Regions from separate parts of the Pantoea sp. XAF26B01_ASV70 genome, predicted to be linked through region 1. Evidence: predicted binding sites of a transcription regulator. Region 1 holds the regulator's gene; the other holds the start of a gene.

Region 1 (5,712 bases):
GTCGCCAGGGTCTGCGCAACATCGGCATCACCGCTGTCGCTGATATACCCTTCATCGCGCAGGGTCAGGACCAGTGAGGTAAAGACCGCTTTGTCGAAGAATTCCGGGGCATTGATACCGTGCAGCACCGACAGACGCTGTGCCAGCGTCCGGCTCTCTTTCTCCAGCGTACCGCGGTTAATCGTCGGCTTGGCGCTGAGAATGGAGAACGTAATAGCATAGCGCTGCAGTGTTTCACGCACACCGGCGGCCAGCAGTTGCAGCGTGCGATAGCGCGCTGAGGAAAAGCGCAATTCGCCAGCTTCGAGCGTAATCAGGCCCTGACGCGCCAGCTCCTGACTCAGTTCGGTCAGCAGTTGCGGCAGCTCATCAGTCTGCCAGCGCAGGAACAGCTCACTCTTCAGCATCGGGTAGATCAGGCTCACCTGACGCAGCAGTTCTGCTTCGCTCAGCGTCTGATGCTGCTGAACAATGGCGGCAATCAGCGACGGCATCACCAGCATATGATGAATATTGTTGCGATAGTAGGTCATCAGCACCGCCTGCTCTCGCGGCAGAATGATGATGTCGCCAATGCTGTCCTTTTCACTCTCAAACTTATTCATACCCATGGCGTGATCCAGCAGCGCTTCCGCTGAGAGATCGGGTACGGTCGCATTTGGCGAGTAAGGCACGTTGCGCAGCAACTGGGTATAGCACTCCAGTTGTTCAATCAGCTGTTCACGGGTTAGTGAGCGCTGACGTGACGCCAGCAGGGCGGTGACACAGAGGTTCATGGCGTTAGCCGCGCCCGCTTCATTGATACGCACCATCAGGCTGGCAGCAATATCGTTGACGGTTGGGGTTAACCAGCTGGGACGCTGCGGCTCAATCGGATCGATGGCATCGCGCCATTCCGGCACCCGCTTATTGAGATAGTTGACCAGCGGCAGGGGTTCGCCAAAGTTCACGTAACCCTGACCGAGATTGCGCAGCTTGCGTAAGCCGCGCACCATCTGCATGAAGCCCTCTTTCTCTTTCGCCGCGCCGCGCAGTTCTTTAGCGTAAGTGCCCACTTCCATCACGTGCTCATAGCCGATGTAAATCGGCACCAGCGTGATGGGGCGATTTCCGCCGCGCAGCATCGCCTGCAGCGTCATGGCTAAGGTGCCGGTTTTAGGGTCCAGCAGGCGACCGGTTCGTGAACGGCCACCTTCGACAAAGTACTCAACCGAATAGCCGCGGGTGAATAGCTCGCCGAGATATTCGCGGAATACCGTGGCGTAGAGCTTGTTGCCTTTAAAGGTACGACGAATAAAGAAAGCGCCCAGGCGACGGAAAATCGGGCCGGCTGGCCAGAAGTTGAGATTGATCCCGGCTGCGATGTGCGGCGGCACCAGTCCCTGATGATAGAGCACATAGGAGAGCAGCAGATAATCCATGTGGCTGCGATGGCACGGCACATAGACAATCTCGTGGCCATCCTGCGCCAGCTGGCGGACTTTTTCGCCGCCATTGACGTTGATGCCCTGATAGAGCCGACTCCAGAGCCAGCCCATCACGCGGTCAGTTACGCGGATGGCTTCATAGGAGAAGTTTGCCGCAATCTCCTCCATCATTTCGACGGCGTTCTGCTGCGCTTTCTCATGGGAGATTTTTTTGCTGCGAGCTTCATCTTCTACTGCTTTTTCAATCGCTTTGGATTGCAGCAGACGAGTAAACAGATCCTGACGCGCCGGCAAGCGCGGGCCAATCGCCGCCAGCCGCTGGCGGGCAAAATGAATGCGCGCCACACGAGCCAGCTTCTGGGCGATCGACTGATCCGTACCGTGTTCAGTTGCCATGCGGCGCAGCGACACCGTCGGCGAGAAGCGGACAAAACTGTCGCGCCCGTGCCAGATCACCGCAAAAAACTTCTGCACCCCGTTCAGCACCCGCAGGTGTGGCGTTGCTTCGCCCTGGACTTCACGTCCTGGTGCGCGGCCAAACATCACCGTGACCGGCAGCATCTGAATATCCAGCTTAGGGTTATTGCGATGCAGGTCCAGGTAATCGTGAAAAATTTTCACGGATTCAACGCTGGGCACAAAATAGGGGAAGACGCGAGGGCCATTGTGGATAAAGACGTGGCGCGGCAGCAGAGAACCATCAATCTCCAGCGGAGTGAGCGGGTCGGGCAGATGATGCCGCAGACACTGTGCGCGTAAAGTCAGTAAGTCGGCCTTCGAATCGTAAGGCAAAACATACATAATAGGTCGGGTCGGATCCAGACCATGTTCAGACACGGGATCGGCCGGAATGGCCTTACTTTTTACCAAAAACGACAGTGGTAAATTAAGCAGTTTGTAATAGAGTTTACGCCAACCTGACATAGACAACATGAAGCCTCTTGTTAGCAAAGCGCCGCAAGCATACCAGAAAGCGCAGCGAAGATCTGTGGTGGTGCCAATTGCACGCAGCCCAGACATTGACGTCAATCCGATGAAAGGGTTCCCACATCATGGCAAATAATGCCACCGGACTTATCAGAATAGTAAAAGCTGCAGGTTACTCATGGCAGGGACTGCGTGCCGCCTGGCAACATGAAGCGGCGTTTCGGCAGGAAGCGCTGGCTGCGCTGGCCGCTATTGTTATTGCGTGCTGGCTGGATGTCGATGTGGTCTCCCGCATCCTCATGATTGGGGCGGTGGTGCTGGTGGTCATTGTTGAAATCCTCAATAGCGCCATTGAAGCAGTGGTCGACCGCATCGGTCAGGAGCATCATCCGCTGGCGGGCCGGGCAAAAGACATGGGCTCGGCGGCGGTGCTGATCAGCATCTTACTGGCACTCTTCGTCTGGATCGCGCTGCTCTGGACACATTTGCGATAAGCCTTCCATAACGCGTCTGAGGGCGCGTTTTCCCTGACAATCGGTTTCCATTTCACCAATACCTGTATATACTCACAGCGACTGTATAAACAACCAGGGGGCGGGATGAAAGCATTAACCAGCAGGCAGCAGCAGGTCTATGACCTGATTCGCGACCATATTTCTTCAACGGGCATGCCGCCTACGCGTGCCGAGATCGCCGCGCAGCTGGGCTTCCGTTCGCCGAACGCGGCAGAAGAGCATCTGAAAGCGCTGGCGCGCAAAGGCGTCATCGAGATCGTTTCCGGTGCATCGCGCGGCATTCGACTGTTAATGGAAGAAGAAGCCTCAGAAGGGCTACCGCTGATTGGCCGGGTTGCTGCCGGTGAGCCGATCATGGCGCAGGAACATATCGAAACCCACTACAAGGTCGATCCGGGCCTGTTTAAGCCGTCTGCTGACTTCCTGCTGCGCGTCAGCGGAATGTCGATGAAAGATATCGGGATTATGGATGGCGACCTGCTCGCGGTGCATAAAACCCAGGATGTGCGTAACGGCCAGGTTGTGGTTGCCCGCATTGATGATGAAGTCACCGTTAAGCGCTGGAAAAAGCAGGGTGCTATCGTGCATCTGCTGCCGGAAAACAGCGATTTTGACCCGATTGTTGTCGATACCCGTGCGCAGTCACTGACCATAGAAGGTCTGGCTGTTGGCGTGGTGCGCAACGGTGAGTGGCTCTGATTCTTCTGCCAGCGTGCATTCGCCTTCTCTGATGCTATTCTGTCTGCCCTAATTTTGTCGCTGCCTCTTTTGCGCAGCGACACTGAGCACGGAACGGCGAATGCGCTTTATTACGGCAACCGATAAAAATCTCTGGCGGCTTGCGCTGCCGATGATCCTTTCAAATATCACCGTTCCCTTACTTGGAGTGGTCGATACTGCAGTAATTGGTCATCTCGACAGCCCTGTCTATCTTGGCGGGGTTGCGGTCGGGACTACAGTGACCAGCTTCCTCTTTATGCTGCTGCTTTTCCTTCGAATGAGTACCACTGGCCTTACGGCGCAGGCATTTGGCGCGGGCGATAAAATGGCGCTGGCACGCGCGCTGACTCAGCCGCTGATCATTGCGCTGCTGGCGGGCGTACTGTTCATCGCTTTGCGTTATCCGATTATTCAGCTGTCGACCCATCTGGTTGGCGGCAATCCCGATGTACTCGAACAGGCGGCACTGTTTATTCAGATTCGCTGGCTCAGTGCGCCTGCCACGCTGGCAAACCTGGTCATTCTGGGCTGGCTGCTGGGCGTGCAGTATGCACGCGCGCCGGTGATCCTGCTGGTGGTGGGCAACCTGGTTAACATCGTGCTCGATCTCTGGCTGGTGATGGGGCTGCACTGGGGTGTCGCGGGGGCGGCAACCGCCACGGCGCTGGCGGAATACATTACGCTGGGTGTCGGCAGCATCATGGTCTGGCGGGTGTTAAAACTGCGCGGAATTACGCTTAGCCTGCTGAAGCAGAGCTGGCGCGGTGACAGCGGCCGGCTGCTGCGACTGAACCGGGATATCATGCTGCGCTCTCTGATGCTGCAGCTCTGTTTCGCCTCGCTGACCGTACTGGGTGCCCGGCTGGGTCCGGATGTGGTGGCGGTTAACGCAGTATTACTGATGTTCATCACTTTTACGGCTTACGCGCTGGATGGCTTTGCCTATGCGGTTGAAGCTTTTGCGGGTGAGGCGCATGGTGCAAAAGATGGCAGCAAACTCCTGCGCGTCTGGCACTCTGCCTGTCGGCAGGCGGTGGTGGTGGCGCTGTTCTTCTCGCTGATCTATGCCATTTTTGGCCCGCAAATCGTTACCCTGCTGACCTCTCTTCAGTCACTCCAGCAGACAGCGGACCGCTATCTGGTCTGGCAGATGATTATGCCGCTGATCGGTGTCTGGTGTTATCTGCTGGATGGCATGTTCATCGGGGCGACGCGCGGGCGCGAGATGCGTAACAGCATGGTAGTTGCCGCAGCCGGCTATTTTCTGACGCTGCTTAGCGTACCGGTGCTGGGTAACCATGGTCTTTGGCTGGCAGTCACGGTTTTCCTGGCGCTGCGAGGCCTGTCGCTGTGGCTCATCTGGCGTAAGCACTGGCGTCAGAACAGCTGGTTTGATGCCTGAGTCAGCCGTGGCTGCACGCAAGCCGATACGGATTATTCTGTATTATTCCACGGTTAAGAAATTGGCTACTACAATTAACTCTATGCAGCGCAGTTAACCAGCGCTTTGTATCGTTATTTTGTTAAGTAGCAAGATAATCATTAAAACCCGAGGATTGGAGGTCTGCCATGAATAAAGACGAAGCAAGCGGCAACTGGAAGCAGTTCAAAGGCAAAATGAAAGAGAAATGGGGCAAGCTGACCGACGATGATATGCAGGTTATCGAAGGTAAACGCGATCAGCTGGTCGGTAAAATCCAGGAGCGTTACGGCTCTACCAAAGATGAAGCCGAGCGCGAAGTAAGCGACTGGGAAGGTCAGAACAAAGATCACCGCTGGTAATCAGACAATAGCTTGATAATCAGCTGAATGTGTTCCGGTGGGCCCTCACCGGAACCGCACAAGGATGTGCCGATTACCCGCGTTTCCCCCGCTTTTTACCCTCATCCTGATGGTCATGCTCGCAGCTTTCATGGTGCGTACAGGCTTCAACCGCAGCACAATTTTCACATAAACCATGCGCTTCAATCACGCTATGGCGTAATGCAAACTGCGCTTCACCTGCCAGACCAGCAATAATCTTCTCTACGCCCTGCGCCTGCTTCTCTGTAACGGCGGCACAGCGGTCACAGACCAGCATCACCGATGTATGTGCTGGTGCCTCAAAATGGTGACACATGACG
Region 2 (5,712 bases), 960 kb from region 1:
GCGCAGCTGCTGGACCGCTATCCGCATCAGCTCTCGGGTGGGCAGCAGCAGCGCATCGGCGTGGCGCGGGCGCTGGCGGCGGATCCGGAAGTGTTACTGATGGATGAGCCGTTTGGTGCACTCGACCCGGTGACGCGCGGGGTGCTGCAACAGGAGATGTTGCGCATTCATCAACTGTCGGGCCGCACCATCGTGCTGGTGACGCACGACATCGACGAAGCGCTGACGCTGGCAGACCGTATTGTGCTGATGGATAACGGCGAGATTGTTCAGCAGGGCAGGCCAGTCGAGCTGCTGACCCAGCCGAAAAATGATTTTGTGCGCGACTTCTTTGGTCGCAGCGAAATGGGGGTACGGCTGTTGTCGCTGGAGCAGGTCGGTAATGCCGTGCGGCGCGGCGAGTGGCTGCCGGGCGAACCGATCGCTGCGGCACTGACGCTGCGCGATGCCCTGTCGCAGTTTATCGCCCGGCGTACCGATAAACTGCCGGTCATTGACGATCAGCAGCGGCCGCTGGGCGTGCTCCACTTTGGCGATCTGCTGCAACTGCGCGAGGATTTAACATGCGCAGGCTAAGGGATCCGCTGCTGTGGCTGGTGCTGTTCTACGGCGCGCTGCTGACCCTGATGCCTTACAGCGGGCCGCTGTTTCACCGCTGGTTTCCCGAACTGGCGCGGCCACTCTTTCAGCAGGAGAGCTTCTGGCAGCTGACGCTGGCGCATCTGTTTCTGGTGATCACCGCCAGCCTGCTGGCGATTGTGATTGGCATTGGCAGTGGTGTGCTGGTGACGCGGCGGGCGGGGCGGGCCTTCCGGCCGCTGATGGAAACCATTGTGGCGGCAGGGCAGACGATTCCGCCGGTGGCGGTGCTGGCAATTGCGGTGCCGGTGATGGGATTTGGCGCCTGGCCCGCAGTCGTGGCGCTGCTGCTCTATGGATTGCTGCCGATTTTACAGGGGACGCTGGCGGGTATTGATAGCGTACCGGCCAGCAGTCGGGAGATCGCCATCGGGGTCGGCATGAGTAGCTGGCAGCGACTGTGGCAGATTGAGCTGGCGCTGGCTGCGCCGGTCATCATCGCCGGGATACGCACCTCGGTGATCATCAACATCGGCACTGCTGCCATCGCCTCGACGGTCGGCGCGAAAAGTCTGGGATCGCCGGTGATTATCGGCTTAAGCGGCTTTAATACAGCCTATGTCATTCAGGGGGCATTACTGGTGGCGCTGCTGGCGATAGTCAGCGATCGCCTGTTTGAACGCCTGCAGCGCTGGCTTAGCGTGAGTGAACGATGAGAGAGTATCCCACCAGCATCAGACCGCCGGTGCCACCTGCCGCCATAATAAAAAACAGCGTGGCGAAGAAAGCTTTTTTACAGTTCATGGGTAAAACCTGAGCTCGTTAACAGTGAGGCGGGGATAATAGCGCGCGCAAGGCAGCAGGCAAAGTGCCCGGCGTGCGTTTTTGTTATCAGGCGGGATCGTGCAACCGCACGGCATAGCCCTGTTCCTGCCAGTGTGACAGCTGTTCCTGCTGGCGGCGGGTCAGTTTTTTACCGGTAAAGACAAACATATTCATGCCGGGAAAGAGTTCAGGACGCGGTAAATCCAGCGGTTCTGCCAGCACATCAATCCGCCAGCCATGCTGCGACAGACGCCAGCCTTCCAGCCAGATTCGGGTACGATCGTCGATACCCCAGCCAATAATCAGCGCATCTTTACCCGATTTTTTGCGGCTGCCGGTCAGGCAGAACGCGACATAATCGATCAGCAAACCATCCAGCAGACTGCACATGGTGCGGGCGGTGTTCTGATCCAGACTCAGCTTCTGGCGCACCGGCATAAAAACATGATCGATCAGCGCATCAATCGGATGTTCGCGACCAATCGCGGCAATTTTATTACGAAGTTTAGCGGGTCTGACGTGACGCAGGACGCTGATCAGCTCATCCTGGAGTGTGGTCCAGCCGTCATGGGCATCAACATCGCCACCTTCCAGCAGTGCCTTAACTTTACCGACCGGCACGCCGCTTTCAATCCAGCGCATGATCTCTTCGATGCGATGAACATCCTCTTCGTCAAACTGACGATGTCCGCCTTCGGTACGTTGCGGCTTCAGTAAGCCATAACGACGCTGCCAGGCGCGCAGGGTGACTGGGTTTATGCCACAGCGCTCGGCGACGTCACCGATACTGTATAAGGTCATAAATTCCTCTTTCGATTGGTCTGAGTGCAATTACCATAACGAAGCCGACTAAGTTGTACAATACATTTCTCGATGTACAACTTGACTGATACGCCGTTTATCCGTTATATCTCATAAAAGAGAATTTTTCCCAAATATGAGAAATCACCATGTCAGAGCTGAATACGGAGCAACGACTGGCGGTGAGGCTGGCAGAATTACGCCTGCAACGCGGCTGGTCGCTGGATGAACTTGCTGTCGCAACGGGCATCAGTCGTGCGTCATTATCGCGCATTGAGCGAAGCGAGACCAGCCCTACTGCTGCGCTGCTTAACCGTCTGTGTGTTGCCTACGGATTAACGATGTCGCGCCTGCTCAGTGAAGTGGAGGAGGAGTCCAGTTTGCTGATCAGAGATGACCAGCAGCCCGTGTGGCAGGATGAATCCAGCGGATTTATTCGCCGGAATGTCTCACCCCCTGCGCTTCATTTCCGATGCGAACTGATTGAGGGCAAATTACGGCCTGGTGCACGTATAGATTACGATGCGCCACCCATTCAGGGTCTGGAGCAGCATATCTGGCTACGCGAGGGCGGCCTCATCGTCACGATGGGGGCGCAGCAGTGGGCGCTGAAGCCCGGTGATTGCTTACGTTTTCATCTGGTCGGGAAATCGGCTTTTGAGGCGCACCTGACTGACGGCGCGCGCTATTTACTGGTGGTGGCGAAACCATGATCGATTACACAATACTTCGCGCCGACGAAGCGCAACCGCAATTGGATGAACTCACGGCGGTGCTGCAGGCCTGTGTGGCAGACGGCGCCAGCGTCGGTTTTATTGATGCTGAAGACGAAGAGGTGATAACGCGATTCTGGCAGCAGCGGATCGCCGGTCTGGCAGAGGGCGACAGCGAATTATTCGTTGCGCGGCAGCACGGTCGCATCGTGGGCACGGTCATTCTCAGTGGCAGCGCGATGCCTAATGGCCGACACCGGGCGGAGATCAGCAAACTGCTGGTGCATCCGCAGGCGCGCCGTCAGGGCATCGCGCGTGAGCTGATGCAGCGCGCTGAGCAGCAGGCCCGTGCGCAGGGCAAAACGCTGCTGGTGCTGGATACGCGCAGCGGCGATGTCGCCAGCGAGCTCTATCGCTCGCTGGGCTGGCAGGTGGCGGGGTCGATCCCGTTTTATGCCGAATCCACCGCGGGCGTGCTGGATGCCACCACCTATATGTACAAAGTGCTGGCGTAGCCAGCCGCTAGCTCATGCGGCTGGCCTTTCTTCGTGCCGGACCGGCCTGGGTTGACGGGCTGCCCGCACGACCCTGAAACGGGCAACTGCTGAAATTTACGACGTCGCACGAAAAATTCGGCGCGAAAGCTGACGCCAACAGGATACTGTGTAAAAATACAGGCCATATTTTCGGTGTGGTAACGCAAATCATGGCCCTGACAGCCGCAGTAAAAAGCCAGATAGCGCAATGGTATAAAGCGCTTCAGGAGCAGGTGCCTGACTTCATCCCACGTGCGCCGCAGCGCCAGATGATCGCCGAAGTGGCGAAGTGCCTGGCGGGCGACGATTCGCGCCATCTGGCGGTTGAAGCGCCAACCGGCGTGGGCAAAACCCTCTCTTATCTGATCCCGGGCATCGCGGCCAGCCGCGCCCAGGAGAAGCGGCTGGTGATCAGCACCGCCAACGTGGCGCTGCAGGATCAAATCTTCACCAAAGATCTGCCGCTGCTGAAAAAAATCATTCCCGATCTCACCTTTACTGCCGCCTTTGGCCGCGGGCGCTATGTCTGTCCGCGTAATCTGGCGGCGATGGCGGCCGATGACGATGAGCAGGGCGATCTGCTGCTTTATCTGGACGATGACGCCGTCAGCAGCACTAAAGAGGAGCAGACGCAGTGTGGCCGGTTGCAGAAATCGCTGGATCGCTATCAGTGGGACGGCCTGCGCGATCACAGCGACGAGAACATCAGCGACAGCCTGTGGCAGCGGCTCTCCACCGACAAAGCGAGCTGCCTTGGCGCACACTGTCGCTGGTATCGTGAATGCCCGTTCTTTGTGGCGCGGCGCGAAATCGAGCAGGTCGATGTAGTGGTGGCGAACCATGCGCTGGTCATGGCCGCAATGGAGAATGAGTCGGTGCTGCCACCGGCAAAAAACCTGATGCTGGTGCTGGATGAAGGGCATCACCTGCCGGAAGTGGCCCGCGATGCGCTGGAGATGAGCGCCGACATCACGCCGGGCTGGAGCAGCCTGCAGCTCGACCTCTTTATCAAGCTGGTGGAGAGCATTATGACGCAGATGCGGCCAAAATCGCCGCCGCCGCTGGCTAACCCGGAGCGGCTGAAAGCGCACTGCGATGAGCTGCGTGAACTGCTGACGATTACCGCTCAGGCGCTGAATCCGCTGCTGCCACCGCATAATCAGCCGGGCGAATTCCGCTTTGTGCTGGGGGCGTTGCCCCAGGAGTTGCTGGATCTCTGCGCCCGGCTCTTTAAGCTCAGCGATGCGCTGCGCGGCCTGAGTGAAGGTTTGATTAATGCGCTGAGCGAGCAGACAGGTAAAGTGGATGTGGTGCGACTGCATCGCAATCTGCTGCAGCTCAATCGCCAGTTTGGCTGGTTCGAATCGGTCAGCAAACTGTGGCGGCTGGCGGCGATGGAAAAAGCCTCTGGCGCGCCGGTGTCGAAGTGGATCACCCGCGAGCTGCGCGAAGGTCAGGCGCACCTGCTGTTTCACTGCGCCGGCATCCGCGTCAGCGACCAGCTGGAGAAGATGCTGTGGCGTAAAATTCCACACGTGGTCGTGACCTCCGCCACGCTGCGATCGCTTAACAGTTTCAACCGCCTGCAGGAGATGTCGGGACTCAGCGAGAAGGCGGGCGACCGCTTTGTGGCGCTGGACTCCCCGTTTAACCACGTGGAGCAGGGCAAGCTGGTGATCCCGCAGATGCGCTATGAGCCTCTGATGACGCACGAAGCGGAGCACATCGCGGAGATGGCCGGTTTCTTCCGGCAGCAGATGGCGGAGAAAAAGCACAAAGGCGTGCTGGTGCTGTTTGCCAGCAACCGGGCGATGCAGCAGTTTGTCGCCTGTCTGCCCGACCTGCGCCTCTCAATGCTGGTTCAGGGCGATCAGCCGCGCAGCCGCCTGGTCGATCTGCATCGTCAGCGCGTCGCCAAAGGGGAAACCAGCATCCTGATTGGCCTGCAGTCGTTTGCCGAAGGGCTGGATCTTAAAGGCGATCTGCTGAGTCAGGTGCATATTCACAAAATCGCTTTTCCCCCGGTAGACAGTCCGGTAATTTTGACCGAAGGCGAGTGGCTGAAAAGCCTGAAACGCTATCCGTTTGAGGTGCAGAGCTTACCCAGCGCCTCTTTTACCCTGATTCAACAGGTCGGACGCCTGATTCGCAGCCATCAATGTTATGGCGAAATCGTTATTTACGACCGCCGCCTGCTGAGCAAATCTTACGGCAGCCGGCTGTTAGCGGCGCTGCCGATCTTCCCGATTGAGCAGCCG

Evidence for each region. Region 1 encodes LexA, which represses DNA repair genes until DNA is damaged. Its sites were predicted from a motif close to TNCTGTATGTACATACAGNA; they were not measured.
Region 2: the regulator LexA is predicted to act here: its motif matches at 3,578-3,597, upstream of dinG (ATP-dependent DNA helicase DinG).

Annotation. Positions count from the first base shown of each region.
Region 1 covers NZ_CM137251.1:3,896,767-3,902,478, reverse strand. Annotated here, with positions in the region: gene plsB (glycerol-3-phosphate 1-O-acyltransferase PlsB) at 1-2,351, opposite strand, end outside; gene ACX8ZY_RS18450 (diacylglycerol kinase) at 2,480-2,848, shown strand; gene lexA (transcriptional repressor LexA) at 2,954-3,568, shown strand; gene dinF (MATE family efflux transporter DinF) at 3,669-4,991, shown strand; gene ACX8ZY_RS18435 (CsbD family protein) at 5,159-5,371, shown strand; gene zur (zinc uptake transcriptional repressor Zur) at 5,445-5,712, opposite strand, start outside.
Region 2 covers NZ_CM137251.1:2,940,402-2,946,113, reverse strand. Annotated here, with positions in the region: gene ACX8ZY_RS13880 (ABC transporter ATP-binding protein) at 1-576, shown strand, start outside; gene ACX8ZY_RS13875 (ABC transporter permease) at 564-1,295, shown strand; gene ACX8ZY_RS13870 (MerR family transcriptional regulator) at 1,471-2,205, opposite strand; gene ACX8ZY_RS13865 (helix-turn-helix domain-containing protein) at 2,355-2,918, shown strand; gene ACX8ZY_RS13860 (GNAT family N-acetyltransferase) at 2,915-3,433, shown strand; gene dinG (ATP-dependent DNA helicase DinG) at 3,625-5,712, shown strand, end outside.